Regions from separate parts of the Streptomyces sp. NPDC030893 genome, predicted to be linked through region 1. Evidence: riboswitches for the same ligand, from Rfam matches in the RefSeq annotation. Region 1 holds a riboswitch; each other region holds the start of a gene.
What was found. A riboswitch is a leader RNA that binds a small molecule or an ion and turns the genes downstream of it on or off. The one in region 1 is predicted to bind cobalamin.

Region 2: linked by a shared signal. The riboswitch ahead of ACZ434_RS14850 (ribonucleoside-diphosphate reductase subunit alpha) and the one ahead of ACZ434_RS10415 (energy-coupling factor ABC transporter permease) in region 1 are both predicted to bind cobalamin.
Region 3: linked by a shared signal. The riboswitch ahead of ACZ434_RS17105 (cobalamin biosynthesis protein) and the one ahead of ACZ434_RS10415 (energy-coupling factor ABC transporter permease) in region 1 are both predicted to bind cobalamin.
Region 4: linked by a shared signal. The riboswitch ahead of ACZ434_RS03480 (prenyltransferase/squalene oxidase repeat-containing protein) and the one ahead of ACZ434_RS10415 (energy-coupling factor ABC transporter permease) in region 1 are both predicted to bind cobalamin.

The regions. Positions count from the first base shown of each region.
Region 1 is NZ_JBVIFC010000004.1:104,802-107,996, forward strand. It holds partial or broken gene cbiQ (cobalt ECF transporter T component CbiQ) at 1-184, opposite strand, end outside; gene ACZ434_RS10410 (energy-coupling factor ABC transporter substrate-binding protein) at 191-556, opposite strand; gene ACZ434_RS10415 (energy-coupling factor ABC transporter permease) at 553-1,263, opposite strand; cobalamin riboswitch at 1,294-1,476, opposite strand; gene ACZ434_RS10420 (PadR family transcriptional regulator) at 1,676-2,014, shown strand; gene ACZ434_RS10425 (HAAS signaling domain-containing protein) at 2,011-2,949, shown strand; gene ACZ434_RS10430 (AMP-binding protein) at 3,015-3,195, opposite strand, start outside.
Region 2 is NZ_JBVIFC010000006.1:164,589-167,783, forward strand. It holds gene ACZ434_RS14850 (ribonucleoside-diphosphate reductase subunit alpha) at 1-1,462, opposite strand, end outside; cobalamin riboswitch at 1,585-1,747, opposite strand; gene ACZ434_RS14855 (GNAT family N-acetyltransferase) at 1,762-2,268, opposite strand; gene mctP (monocarboxylate uptake permease MctP) at 2,341-3,195, opposite strand, start outside.
Region 3 is NZ_JBVIFC010000008.1:28,643-31,837, reverse strand. It holds gene ACZ434_RS17110 (cobyric acid synthase) at 1-737, opposite strand, end outside; gene ACZ434_RS17105 (cobalamin biosynthesis protein) at 734-1,675, opposite strand; cobalamin riboswitch at 1,798-1,933, opposite strand; gene ACZ434_RS17100 (hypothetical protein) at 2,109-2,330, opposite strand; gene ACZ434_RS17095 (inorganic phosphate transporter) at 2,362-3,195, opposite strand, start outside.
Region 4 is NZ_JBVIFC010000001.1:788,339-791,533, reverse strand. It holds gene ACZ434_RS03490 (glycosyltransferase family 4 protein) at 1-177, opposite strand, end outside; gene ACZ434_RS03485 (TetR family transcriptional regulator) at 384-1,100, shown strand; cobalamin riboswitch at 1,153-1,289, shown strand; gene ACZ434_RS03480 (prenyltransferase/squalene oxidase repeat-containing protein) at 1,407-2,654, shown strand; gene ACZ434_RS03475 (SCO2322 family protein) at 2,651-3,195, shown strand, end outside.

The DNA of each region.
Region 1 (3,195 bases):
GCCGCGCCGGCACCCCCGCCGGGCCGAGCAGCACCGTGAGCGCGGTCACCAGCACCAGGGCCGCTCCCGGCCAGGGCGGCAGTGCGATCGCGAGCACGGTGAGGCCGAGCCCCAGCACGGCCTTGTCCACGGGATGACGGCGGCGCCAGCGGCTGCTGTGCGCTGCCGCGTCGATCGGCAGCACGGGCCGTCAGACCGGTCGTCCGGCGGCGGCCCCGTCATCGGCGTCCCCGGCTGTCCCGGTCCGCTCGACCGCCCGCTCCTCGCCCTGCCGCCGTCCGCGGCGCAGCCCGAAGTAGTAGGCGAGGACGCCCGCGCCGATCGCCGCCTGGAGGGCGAACAGCGCCGACTCGACCTCCCCGGAGGGTGGTTCGTACAGCGGGGAGAACCACGGTTCGTAGTCCGGGTCGATCTCGGTGATCGCCGTCTCCGCCTCGGCGTCCGCGCCGGCGAACGGCTCCTCCTTGTGGTCGCCGAGCCCGAACACCAGCGGGATCACGGCGAGGGCGGCCACGAGGGCCAGCAGCAGTGTGTTGATCCTCGCGTTGCGGCTCATCGGGTCACCGCCCCGGCCGGCTCCGCCGGCTTGCGCCCGGCCACCGAGGTCACCAGCACCCCGAGCCGGGTCAGCTCGCCCCTGCTGGAGCGCACCAGCATGCGCATCACCAGCACGGTCAGCAGCCCCTCGCTCACCGCGAGCGGGATCTGCGTCACGGCGAAGATGGAGCCGAACGTGCCCAGCGCGCCGGGGAATCCGCCGGCCGGGTCGGGGAAGGCGAGCGCCAGCTGCACGCTCGTCACGCAGTACGTCGACAGGTCGGCGGCGAACGCTCCGCAGAACACGGCGCCCATCAGCGGCGCTCCGGACCGCCGCAGCAGCCGGTGGACGCCGTACCCGGCCCACGGGCCGACGACCGCCATCGAGAAGACGTTGGCGCCGAGCGTGGTCAGCCCGCCGTGGGCCAGCAGCAGCGCCTGGAACAGCAGGGTGATGGTGCCCAGCACCGCCATCACCGGCGGCCGGAACAGGATCGCGCCGAGTCCCGTGCCGGTGGGGTGGGAACAACTCCCCGTGACCGACGGCAGTTTCAGCGCGGACAGGACGAAGGTGAAGGCTCCCGAGGCGCCGAGCAGCAGTGTGCTCTCGGGATGTTCCCTGACTTCACGGATGAGCGACCGGGCTCCGTGGACGACGAACGGCGCCGATGCGACGCCCCAGGCGACCGCGTGCGCCGGTGGCAGAAAACCCTCGGCAATGTGCATGGCTCAGCAGACCCTCTCCAGCACCTCGTGGATGGTTGACGCGCCTTGGCCGGTCTCCTGGCTGACGGGTACCACCGCCCGTGCTCCGCCTTCCCGGGTCCCGAGGGACCCAGTGGCTGCCCGCGAGGGCCGGAGCCGGACTTCCCGATCACAGTGGCGAGGGCCGCACCGGTATCGCACCGATTTCCCGTCACCAAGGCGTGGCGACAGTAATGCCCCCACCGGCCCGGTGACAAGCGGTCACCGGGGGCGCGCGGACGGCGCACACCTGCGCACACCTGCGCGACGGGGGAGGGTCCCGCGCCGTTCGCCCCGCTGTCTCCCGTGCCGCCTAGCGTCCGGGCCGTCGGCCCGGGAACACACATGGAGCGGGGGGTGACATTAGTGTGCGGCGCACAGTATCGTGTGAGCCGTGTCCGTAGAAGAACTGACCCTGAGCCAGGCGCAGGAACTGCGCCGCGGGACGGTGGTGCTCGCCTGTCTGGCGCTGCTCCGGAAACCGCAGTACGGCTATGCGCTCCTGGAGACGCTCGACGACGCGGGGGTCACCGTCGACGGAAACACGCTCTACCCACTGCTGCGGCGCCTGGAGAAACAGGGGCTGCTGACGAGCGAGTGGAACACCGACGAGTCCCGCCCGCGCAAGTTCTACCGCGTCAGCCCCGACGGATCCCGGGTCCGCGAGGGCCTGGTGCGGGAATGGCAGGATCTCGTCGCCTCGATCTCACGACTCACCAAGGAGAACGAATGAGTACGGGGGTGCTCACCGAGCGCTATGTCCACGAGGTGGTCCGGCGGCTCCCGGCGGACCAGCGTGAGGACCTGGCGCAGGAGCTCCGCGCCACCATCGCCGACACCGTCGAGGGGCGGGGCGGCGACGACCACCAGGCGGCCGAGCGGGAGGTGCTCAGCGAACTGGGGGACCCGGTGCGCTACGCGGCCCGGTACACCGACCGGCCCGTGTCCCTGATCGGCCCGGACCTGTATCCCGCCTACATACGGGTGCTGGTCCCCCTGGTCACCGGCGTGCTGCCGGCCCTCTCCCTCGGCCTCGCGCTGCTGGAGGTGGCCGACGGCGGCGGCCTCGGTGCGGCCCTCCGGGTCGGCGCCGGCACGCTGGTCGGAGTCGGCGCCCAACTGGTCGCGGCGATCACCGTGGTGTTCGCCGTGACCGAGCGGGTGCGGTACCGCCGCGGCACCACGGGCGAGCGCTGGACGCCGGACGAACTGCCCGACGCCCCGCGGGACGACCGGGGCGGGGTCGCGGCCCTCGCCGCCGTGGCCTGGGACGTGCTGCTGTTCGCGCTGATCGTCTGGCAGCACACCGCCGAGCCGTACCGGGCGGACGGCGGCGAGCGGCTGGAGGTGCTGAACCCGGACCTGTGGTCGGGCTGGATCTGGCCGGTTCTCGCCGGTCTCGCCGGCCTCGCGGTGGCCGGGGTCGCACGGGTGGCCGGCCGGGGCTGGACCGTCCGTCTGGCCGGCTGGTACGCACTCGCCCACGCGGTGTTCACCCTGCCGCTGGCCTGGGTGCTGTACCGACAGGAGCTGTTCAACCCCGACTTCCTGGCCGACGCCACGACCCTCTGGGAGTCCCAGGAGTCCGTCTACGGCGGGGCGGCGCTCATCGTGCTCGCCATCGGCGTCACCTCGGTCGCCAAGGCCTTCCGCGCGGCGCTGCGCTGACGGCGGGCGACGACGGGAAGGGGGGCTGCCCGGCCACGGCCGGGCAGCCCCCCTTCGTGCGCGTCTCACCCGGTGCTCAGCGCGTCCCGGATCCGGTTGCGGTCGATCTTCCCCGTCGACGTCCTCGGCAAGGGCTCGGACACCAGCTCGAACACGCCCGGCACCGCCGCCCGCACCGCCCGCTCCGCACAGTACTGGCGCAGCGCCAGCACCCCCACGGAGCCGGGCGCGGCCGGCCGTACGCGC
Region 2 (3,195 bases), on a different contig from region 1:
CGACGACCCGGTCGAGGAACGTCACGGCCGTACGCACCGTCTCGTCCAGGCGCTCCCAGTCGATGTCCCCCCGCTCCACGAAGGCGCCGAGGTTGACCGACCCCAGGTTGCAGACCGCGGTCTCCCCGTCGTCGGTGACCTCCAGGATCTCCGTGCACAGGTTCGAGGAGTGGATGACATGGCCCGGCTCGGCGGTCTGGTTGGCCGTGCGGTTCGCGGTGTCCTTGAAGGTCATCCAGCCGTTGCCGGTCTGTGCGAGGGTGCGCATCATCCGGCCGTACAGCTCACGCGCGGGAAGGGTCTTGCGGGCCAGCCCCGCCGCCTCGGCCCCGCGGTAGGCGGCGTCGAACTCCTCGCCCCACAGGTCGACCAGCTCCGGCACGTCCGACGGGGAGAACAGCGACCACTGCCCGTCGGCGTCCACCCGCCGCATGAACTCGTCCGGCACCCAGTGCGCGAGGTTCAGATTGTGCGTACGGCGGGCGTCCTCACCGGTGTTGTCGCGCAGCTCCAGGAACTCCTCGACGTCCAGGTGCCAGGTCTCCAGGTAGACCGCCGCCGCGCCCTTGCGCCGCCCGCCCTGGTTCACGGCGGCCACCGAGGCGTCCAGCGTCTTCAGGAACGGGACGATGCCGTTGGAATGGCCGTTGGTGCCGCGGATCAGGGAACCCCGGGCACGGATGCGGGAGTAGGCCAGGCCGATGCCGCCGGCGTGCTTGGAGAGCCGGGCGACCTGGTGGTAGCGGTCGTAGATGGAGTCCAGCTCGTCCTTGGGGGAGTCGAGGAGGTAGCAGGACGACATCTGGGGGTGCCGGGTGCCGGAGTTGAACAGCGTGGGGGAGGAGGGCAGGTAGTCCAGGCGGCTCATCAGCCCGTAGAGCGCGGCGACCTCGTCCACCGAGCGGGCGCTGTCGTCCCCGGCGAGACCGGCGGCGACCCGCAGCAGGAAGTGCTGGGGCGTCTCGACGACCTTGCGGGTGACCGGGTGCCGCAGCAGGTAGCGGCTGTGCAGGGTGCGCAGGCCGAAGTAGCCGAAGCGGTCGTCGGCGCCGGGGTCGATCAGCGCGTCGAGCCGGCCGGCGTGCAGCCGGACGAACGCGGCGGTCCGGTCGGCGACCAGGCCCTCGCGGTGCCCGGTCGCGACGGACCCGGTGAAGGAGGTGACGCCCTGCGAGGCGGCCTCGGCGCGTACGGAGAGGGTCAGCAGCCGGGCGGCGAGCCGCGAGTAGGCGGGGTCCTCGGAGATGAGCCCGGCCGCCGCCTCGGTGGCCAGCTCCCGCAGCTCCGCCTCGTCGGCGGACGCGGACCGGCCGCGCAGCGCGGCGGCGGCGACCCGGCCGGGGTCGGCGCCCCGCAGGTCGGCGGACAGCTCGGTCAGGGTCCGCAGCAGCGCGGCACCGGGGCCCTCGCTCTCCCGGGTCACGTCGATCGCTGAAGCCGGATCGGCTGGCGCGATGGTCACGTGGGGCTCTCCCTCGCTCGGCACGGGGCCTCGAAGAGCGCAGGGGGCAGTACACGAACGCACGGGGCGTCGCGTCCACCGGCCCATTCCGCGAGGCCCGGACGTCGGGCACCCGGACCGGACGGCCGGGCGCACTGTCGGCAGGTCCTCGGACTGACGCCCACGCACACGCGGGCATGGGTACACCGTTGCGGGACAGTTCCGGATTCACACCGGATTCCCCTGCGGCGACAGCGAGCACGAGCATACATCTTGTGCCGGGTGCCGCCGACAGCCCCATATCTTGTGTCGCGTCGGTGTCAGAGCGTCAGTGTGTAGGCGAGGAGCATGAGGTCGTCCACGTCCGGCAGCGGGTTCCAGTCGCGTTCGGGTGCGCGGGTGAAGCCCAGCCGCTCGTAGATGCGGTGGGCGGAGCGCATCGTGGGCTGGGTCGACAGCACGATCGCCCGGCAGCCCTCGGTGGCCCGTGCCCGGTCGACGCAGGCCCGCACCAGGGCCTCCCCGGCGCCCCGGCCCCGGGCCGCGTGGGCGACCGCGAGCATCCGTATCTCCGCCTCGCCGGGCCCGGCTATGTCGCCCATCGGCCCGCCGCCCGGCACGAAGGTCACCCCGCCCAGCACCGTCCCGTTCTCCTCGGCGACCAGCACCTCGGCGGCGGCCGCCCGCTCCGCCACGTCCCGGAGCCGGTCGAGATACGGGTCGCTCTCCCCGAAGTCCAGCAGCCCGTCCCGCAGATAGGCCTGCGCGGTGATCTCACCGAGTTCCCCGTACTCGCCGGGCCGCGCCGGCCGGATGACGATGTCCATGAGGGGAGTGTGCCGGACGGGTACGACAACGGGCCGCCGGTTTTTCCCGGCGGCCCGTCACCCGACGGGGTGTCAGTGGCTGCTGCCCGCCGTGGCCGGCGGGAGCTCCGCCGCGACGCCGGGGTCGCCCGCGTCCGCCGTGTAGTCCTCCGGCGCGGTCCGGTCGATCCCCTCGGGCGCCTTGAGGGCCCGCATGACGAAGGTCAGCACGACCGTCACCACGACATTGAGCACGAAGGCCGTGAGACCGATGTAGCCGATCTCACCGATGCCCGGGATCTCCTTCGCGGACCCGCCGAAGTGCTTCTGCGTGGGCGAGGCCACCCCGTACGCGGCGACCGTGCCGTAGACCATGCCGACCGCCCAGCCGCCGATCAGCGCCCAGCGGTGGAACCAGCGGGTGAACAGGCCGCCCACCAGCGCCGGGAAGGTCTGCAGGATCCAGATGCCGCCGAGCAGCTGGAAGTTGATGGCGACCGTCTTGTCCATGGTCAGCACGAACGCCAGCGCGCCCACCTTCACCAGCAGCGAGACGATCTTGGAGACCTTGGTCTCCTGCGCCGGGGTGGCGTCCGGTCTGATGAAGTCCTTGTAGATGTTGCGGGTGAACAGGTTCGCCGCCGCGATCGACATGATCGCCGCCGGCACCAGCGCGCCGATGCCGATCGCCGCGAAGGCCACGCCCGCGAACCAGGCCGGGAACATGTTCTCGAAGAGCTGCGGGATCGCCAGCTGGCCGTTGTCGACCTCGACCCCGGCCGCGATCGCCATGAAACCGAGCAGCGCGAGCAGACCCAGCATCAGCGAGTACAGCGGCAGGATCGTGGTGTTGCGGCGGATCACCTCACGGCTGCGCGAGGACAGCGTCGCCGTGATCGAGTGCGGGTACATGAACAGCGCGAGCGCCGAGCCCAGCGCCAGCGTGGC
Region 3 (3,195 bases), on a different contig from region 1:
CCCCGCAGGGACACCCGCAGTCCGTCCTCCTCGTCGATGCCGAGCCCGTGCCGGAACGGCAGCACCCCGTACGTCCGGCGCCCGGTCAGGCCGTGCAGCATGCCGAGCCCCGGCTCCAGCAGCGACACGTCGCCCCGGAACTTGTTCACGAGGAACCCGGCGACCAGGTCCTGGTCCTCGGGGGACAGCAGGGCGACGGTGCCGAAGAAGGACGCGAAGACGCCGCCGCGGTCGATGTCGCCCACGATCAGGACGGGCAGTCCGGCCGCCCGGGCGATCCCCATGTTCACGATGTCCGTGCGCCGCAGATTGATCTCGGCCGGGCTGCCGGCGCCCTCGCAGATCACCGCGTCGTGCGTGCTCCGCAGCTGCTCCAGGCAGTCCAGCACCGTGCCGAGCAGCCGCTGCTGCCGCCCGCCGTGGTAGCCGCGCGCGCTCATCTCACCGACGGGCTTGCCCAGCAGCACCACCTGGCTGGACCGCTCGCCGCCCGGCTTGAGCAGCACCGGGTTCATCAGCGCCGTCGGCTCGAGGCGGCAGGCCTGGGCCTGCATGGCCTGCGCCCGCCCGATCTCGGCGCCCTCCCGGGTGACGAACGAGTTCAGCGACATGTTCTGCGCCTTGAACGGCGCGACCTTGACGCCCTGCCGCACCAGCCACCGGCAGATCCCGGCGGTCACCACGCTCTTGCCGGCGTCCGAGGTGGTCCCGGCGACCAGCAGCCCCCCACCGCTCATGGCCTGCGTCCCTTCACGATGCTCCGCGCGAGCACACCGGCGCCGAGCGCCAGCCAGCCCACGCGCCGCGACAGCCGTACCGCCCGGTCGATGTCGGACACGGCGACGGCCCGCCCGCCGCCGTTGAGTACCGGCCGGTGCTCGACCCGGCCGCTGTAGGAGAGCGTCCCGCCGAGCCGTACCCCGAGCGCGCCCGCGAAGGACGCCTCGACGGGACCGGCGTTGGGGCTCGGATGGCGGTGCGCGTCGGCCCGCCAGGCCCGTACCGCGCCGCGCGGGTCCGGTCCGCCGGCCGCGGCGAGTACGGCGGTCAGCCGCGCCCCCGGCCAGCCGGCCACGTCGTCGAGACGGGCGGAGGCCCAGCCGTAGCGGCGGTGGCGGGGGGACTTGTGGCCGACCATCGCGTCCAGGGTGTTGACGGCCCGGAACCCGAGCAGGCCCGGCACCCCTGCGGCGGCGCCCCACACGAGCGCGCCCACCACGGCGTCGGAGGTGTTCTCGGCGACCGACTCCACCACCGCGCGGGCGATGCCGTCGGCGTCCAGCGCCTGCGGGTCACGGCCGCACAGGTGCGGCAGCCGCTCCCGCGCCGCCTCGACGTCCCCGGCCTCCAGGGCCCGCCCGACGGCGCGGGCCTCCCGGGCCAGCGAGGTGCCCCCGACGACCGCCCAGGTGGCGGCGGCCGTCAGCGCGACGGAGGCGGCGGGGGAGGAGCGCACACAGCGGGCGGCGACGCCGCCCAGCGCCACGGCGCCGCCGACGCACACGGCGGTGTGCACGGCACCCCGGCCCCGGTCGTCGCGCCACAGCACTCGTTCCACGGCAGCCGCGGCCCGCCCGAAAGCGGCGACCGGGTGCCCACGGCGGGGATCGCCGAGCAGCAGGTCGCCGAGGAGGCCGGCGGCGGCGCCGTACGCGAATACGCGATCGGCACCCATGGGGTCAGCCGGTGACGGATCCGGAGGGACCGGCCCCGAAGCGGGGTGGGGTGTCGCTGATCGACCTCGACAGGCAGCCGCGCATGGCGATATGTCCTCACTCAGGGTGTCCACGCCCTGGTTCGACGAGACCGGCGGTGAGAGTTCCTGGCTCCCGGGTGTTCACCCGGTGACAGTGGCGGGACCGCGCCGGAATCGCACCGGCTTCCTCTCCTGCCGCCGTATTGGCTGAGGCAGTCCACCACGGCCCCCGAAGGGCCGTCAACTTGCCGTTGACCTGCGAGGCTGAAGTGTGCTGAGGCCCACAGAGGGGTTCCGGTGGGTGAACCGCGGGCGGGGTGCGCACACGACGGCGGGCGGTGCGGGTGCCGGGGCTCCCGCACCGCCCGCCGGACGGTGACGATCGTGGATCAGGGCATGATCCGGGCCGGGGTCAGGCCATGATCAGGTAGATCCCGTAGCCCACCGCCGCCGCGCACGCCGCGAAGCATGCCCAGGCGCCGGTGACGGCCAGGACCGCGGACTGGCCCTGGGCGGCTGCCCGCTCGCGGCGGGACAGTCCGGTGATGCCGAGGGTGAACAGGGCCACCAGCGCCACGGTGACCACGAGGCTGACGCCGAAGACGGAGCCGAGGGCTGCCCAGTCGATCTGCATGGTGCTCTTCTTCCTTCGTACCGGGTCGCGGTCAGACGGCGGTCTTGGCCGGCGCCGCCGGGTCGTTGGGGGCCGGGATCGTGGCCGCGAGTTCATCGGTCACGGTGCCCGCCGGGGGAGGGGTGACGGCGGCCATCGCCTGCGTCACCACGCCGGACGGCTCCTCGCCGGACGGCGCCTCGCCCGGGACCTCGTGGTCGTTGACGTTGGTGTGGTCGACGATCTCGCGGCGGGAGATCTTCCAGATGGCGAAGCTGGAGGCGACCAGGAAGACGGCCACGACCGCGGTGCCCCAGCTGCCGAAGCCGCAGACCCACTCGGCGACGGCCGCGACGAAGGCCGCCGCGGGCAGCGTCAGACCCCAGGCGACGAACATGCGGGTGGCGGTCGACCAGCGGACGACACCGCCCTTGCGGCCGAGGCCCGCGCCCATCACGGCACCGGAGACGGAGTGCGTGGTGGAGAGGGAGAAGCCGAGGTGCGAGGAGGCCAGGATGACCGTCGCGGCGCTGGTCTGGGCGGCGAAGCCCTGCTGCGGCTGGAGGTCGGTCAGGCCCTTGCCCATGGTGCGGATGATGCGCCAGCCGCCGAGGTAGGTGCCCAGCGCGATGGCGACACCGGCCGAGACGATGACCCACATCGGCGGGTCGGAGTCGGGGGCGAGGGCGCCGCCGGCGACCAGGGCGAGCGTGATGATGCCCATCGTCTTCTGGGCGTCGTTGGTGCCGTGGGCCAGGGAGACCAGGCCGGCGGAGGCGATCTGGCCGGCGCGGTAGCCCTTCTCGGAGGCCTTGCCGTCGGCCTTGCGGCCCAGGCGGTAGGTCAGCCGGGTCGCGAACATCGCGGCGAGACCGGCCACCAGCGG
Region 4 (3,195 bases), on a different contig from region 1:
GATGACCTCGACGCGGTGTCCGAGGCGGGCCAGTTCGCGGGAGAGGTGGCGGACGTAGACGCCCTGGCCGCCGCAGAACGGGTTTCCCTTATAGGTGAGGAGTGCGATCCGGAGCGGTCGCAAGCCGTCGGATGCGGGGCCCGCCGAGGGCCCGGCCTGACTGGCCTCAGCGGTCACTCTGGGCCCCCTTCTCCCTGCACGGTCCCGCGACATTACGCCGGGACGCTGATCTAGAACAAGTTTCAGAGTTGATCGTCCGGAGGATCCGAATCTACCGGCAGGTAGGGACGGTGGGAGCGGCGGAGCGGGTGATTCACGCCACGACGGACGGCGTGCCATGCTGTCCGATCATCGACCCTCACCGACTGTCACGGACGGGACCCATGCCCGCGGAAGCCAGAAGGACCGAGGCGGCCGAGGCGGCCCAGGCGGCTGACGCGGTCGTCGCGGGGAAGGCCGCGTCAGCGGCGCGGCCGGACGCGGCCTCTCCCCTCACCGAGCGGCAGGAGGCGCGGCGGCGGCGCATCCTTCAGGCGTGCGCGCGGCTGGCCGGCCGGGGCGGCTTCGACGCGGTGCAGATGCGGGAGGTCGCGGAGTCCTCCCAGGTGGCCCTGGGCACGCTGTACCGCTACTTCCCGTCCAAGATCCATCTGCTGGTCGCCATGATGCGGGACCAGTTGGAGCACATGCACGCGACGCTGCGGAAGAAGCCCCCGGCCGGCGCGACCGCCGGCGAGCAGGTCGCGGAGACCCTGATGCGGGCCTTCCGGGCGCTCCAGCGCGAGCCGCAGCTCGCCGACGCGATGGTGCGCGCCCTGACCTTCGCGGACCGCGGCGCGAGTCCGGAGGTCGACCGGGTCACCCGGCAGACCACGCTGATCATCCTGGACGCCATGGGGCTCACCGACCCGACGCCGGACCAGCTCGCGGCGGTCCGGGTCATCGAGCACACCTGGTACTCGGCGCTGATCACCTGGCTGTCGGGGCGCGCCTCCATCGAACAGGTCGGCACGGACATCGAGACGGCGTGCCGGCTGATCGACCTGACCTCCCCCGGCCCCGCCGGCCCCCGCGGAGACGGCGGAGGCACCGCCGGGTGACCTCGCTCACCCCGCGGCCCCGCCCCGTTCCCACCGCTCACGGCCGCCCCTGACCTCACCTTTACGGGCGGGTAGAGTGGCGGCGTCGTCATCACACCCGTACGGGGGGAAGCCGGTGCAATTCCGGCGCTGACCCGCAACCGTGAACCGTCCGCGAGACGGTGAGCCGGACTGCCCCGCACGGATCGTGACCGGCTCACGTGCCCGGCAGCCCGCCGGCGCACGGGCACCGTCGAGGTATACGGAGCCGAGCCGCCGGGGTGTCCCGCGCTGCCCGGCCCTCTTCAGGGAGAGGCCCCGCCCATCATGATCGTCCGTCGCAGCGCAGCGGTTCTCGCCGCCGTCGCCGTGATCGGCGCCGCCGCACCGGCCGCCGCCGATTCGTCCCCGTCCCCGTCGCCGTCCCAGCCGGCGCTCCCCTCCGCCCTGTACGGCGACAGCGACCCCCAGTACGACGGCGTCTGGCGCCAGTCGCTCGCCCTGCTCGCGCAGCACACGGCGGGCGTCGAGCCGCCGAAGGCCGCCGTCGACTGGCTGACCGGCCAGCAGTGCTCCGACGGCTCCTTCGCGCCGTACCGTGCCGACATAGCGCAGGCGTGCGACGCCGGCACGACGGTCGACACCAACCAGACCTCCGCCGCTGTCCAGGCGCTCGCCGCGCTCGGCGGCCACGACGCGGTCACGGACAAGGCGGTCGGCTGGCTGAAGTCCGTGCAGAACGAGGACGGCGGCTGGGGCTACCTGGCGGGCGGCGCCAGCGACACCAACTCCACCTCCGTCGTCGTCGGCGCCCTCGCGGCCGCCGGGGAGAAGCCCGCCGAGGTGAAGAAGGACGGCAAGTCCCCCTACGACGCCCTGCTGGGGCTGGCGCTGCCCTGCGAGGGCGACGGCGCGGGCGCGTTCGCCTTCCAGCCGGACAAGAAGGGCGAGTTGACCGCCAACGGCGACGCGACGGCGGCGGGCGTGCTCGGCTCGCTCGGCGCGGGCATGGCCGCCGGGCCGGGCGGGGGCGGACAGGGGAAGACCGGGTGCGAGAAGGCCGGCAGCCCCGAGCAGGCCGCCGCCAACGGCGCCGCGTACCTCACGGCCGCTCTCGCCGAGGGCGGTCACCTCGTCTCCTCCCTGCCCGGCGCCGAGGACCAGCCCGACTACGGCAACACCGCCGACGCGGTCGTCGCGCTCGCCGCGCAGGGCGCCACGGCGCAGGCCGGCACCTCCCTGGCGTGGCTGGAGAAGAACGCCGCCGACTGGGCCGCCCAGAGCGGTCCCGCCGCCTACGCCCAGCTCATCTTCGCGGCCCACGCGACGGGCGCGGACCCGCGTGCCTTCGGCGGCACGGACCTGGTGGAGCGGCTCTCGGCGACGGGCCCCGCCGCCCCCGAGAAGACCGGCGGGAAGACCGGCGGGAAGACCGGCGAGGAGAAGAAGGCCGAGGAGAAGAAGGACGACTCCGGTCCGGGCTCCGCCCTCTGGTGGATCGTCGGTGTCTGCCTGGCCGCCGCTGTCGCCGTCGGCGGCTTCCTGCTCCGCGCCCGCGCGAGGAAGCAGCCGTGATCCGCCGGTTCACCGTCCTGTTCCTGGCCGCGCTCCTGCCCCTGCTGGCGGGGGCGGGCCAGGCCCAGGCCGCCGGCTACCGCTACTGGTCCTTCTGGGAACAGGACGGCACGGCATGGACGTACGCCACCCAGGGCCCGTCCCTCGCCCGCCCCGCGGACGGTGACGTCCAGGGCTTCCGCTTCTCCGTCAGCGAGGACTCCGGCGACGCGGCGAAGCCCCGGGGCACCGCCGACTTCACCGCCATCTGCGCCGGCACCCCGGCGCGGGACGGCGCCAAGCGCGTGGCGCTGGTCATCGACTTCGGCACCCCCGCCGACGCGCCGTCCGGCGAGACCCCGCCGGCGGGCCGCACGGCCTGCGCGCAGGTCCCGGAGGACGCCACCACGGCGGAGGCGCTGGCCTCGGTCGCCAAGCCCCTCCGCTACGACGCGGGCGCCCTGCTCTGCGCGATCGCGGGCTACCCGGAGAAGGGCTGCGGCGAACAGGTCGCGGCGGACCAGGCGCCCGCGCCCGCGGAGCAGGAGACGGACGAGGGCTC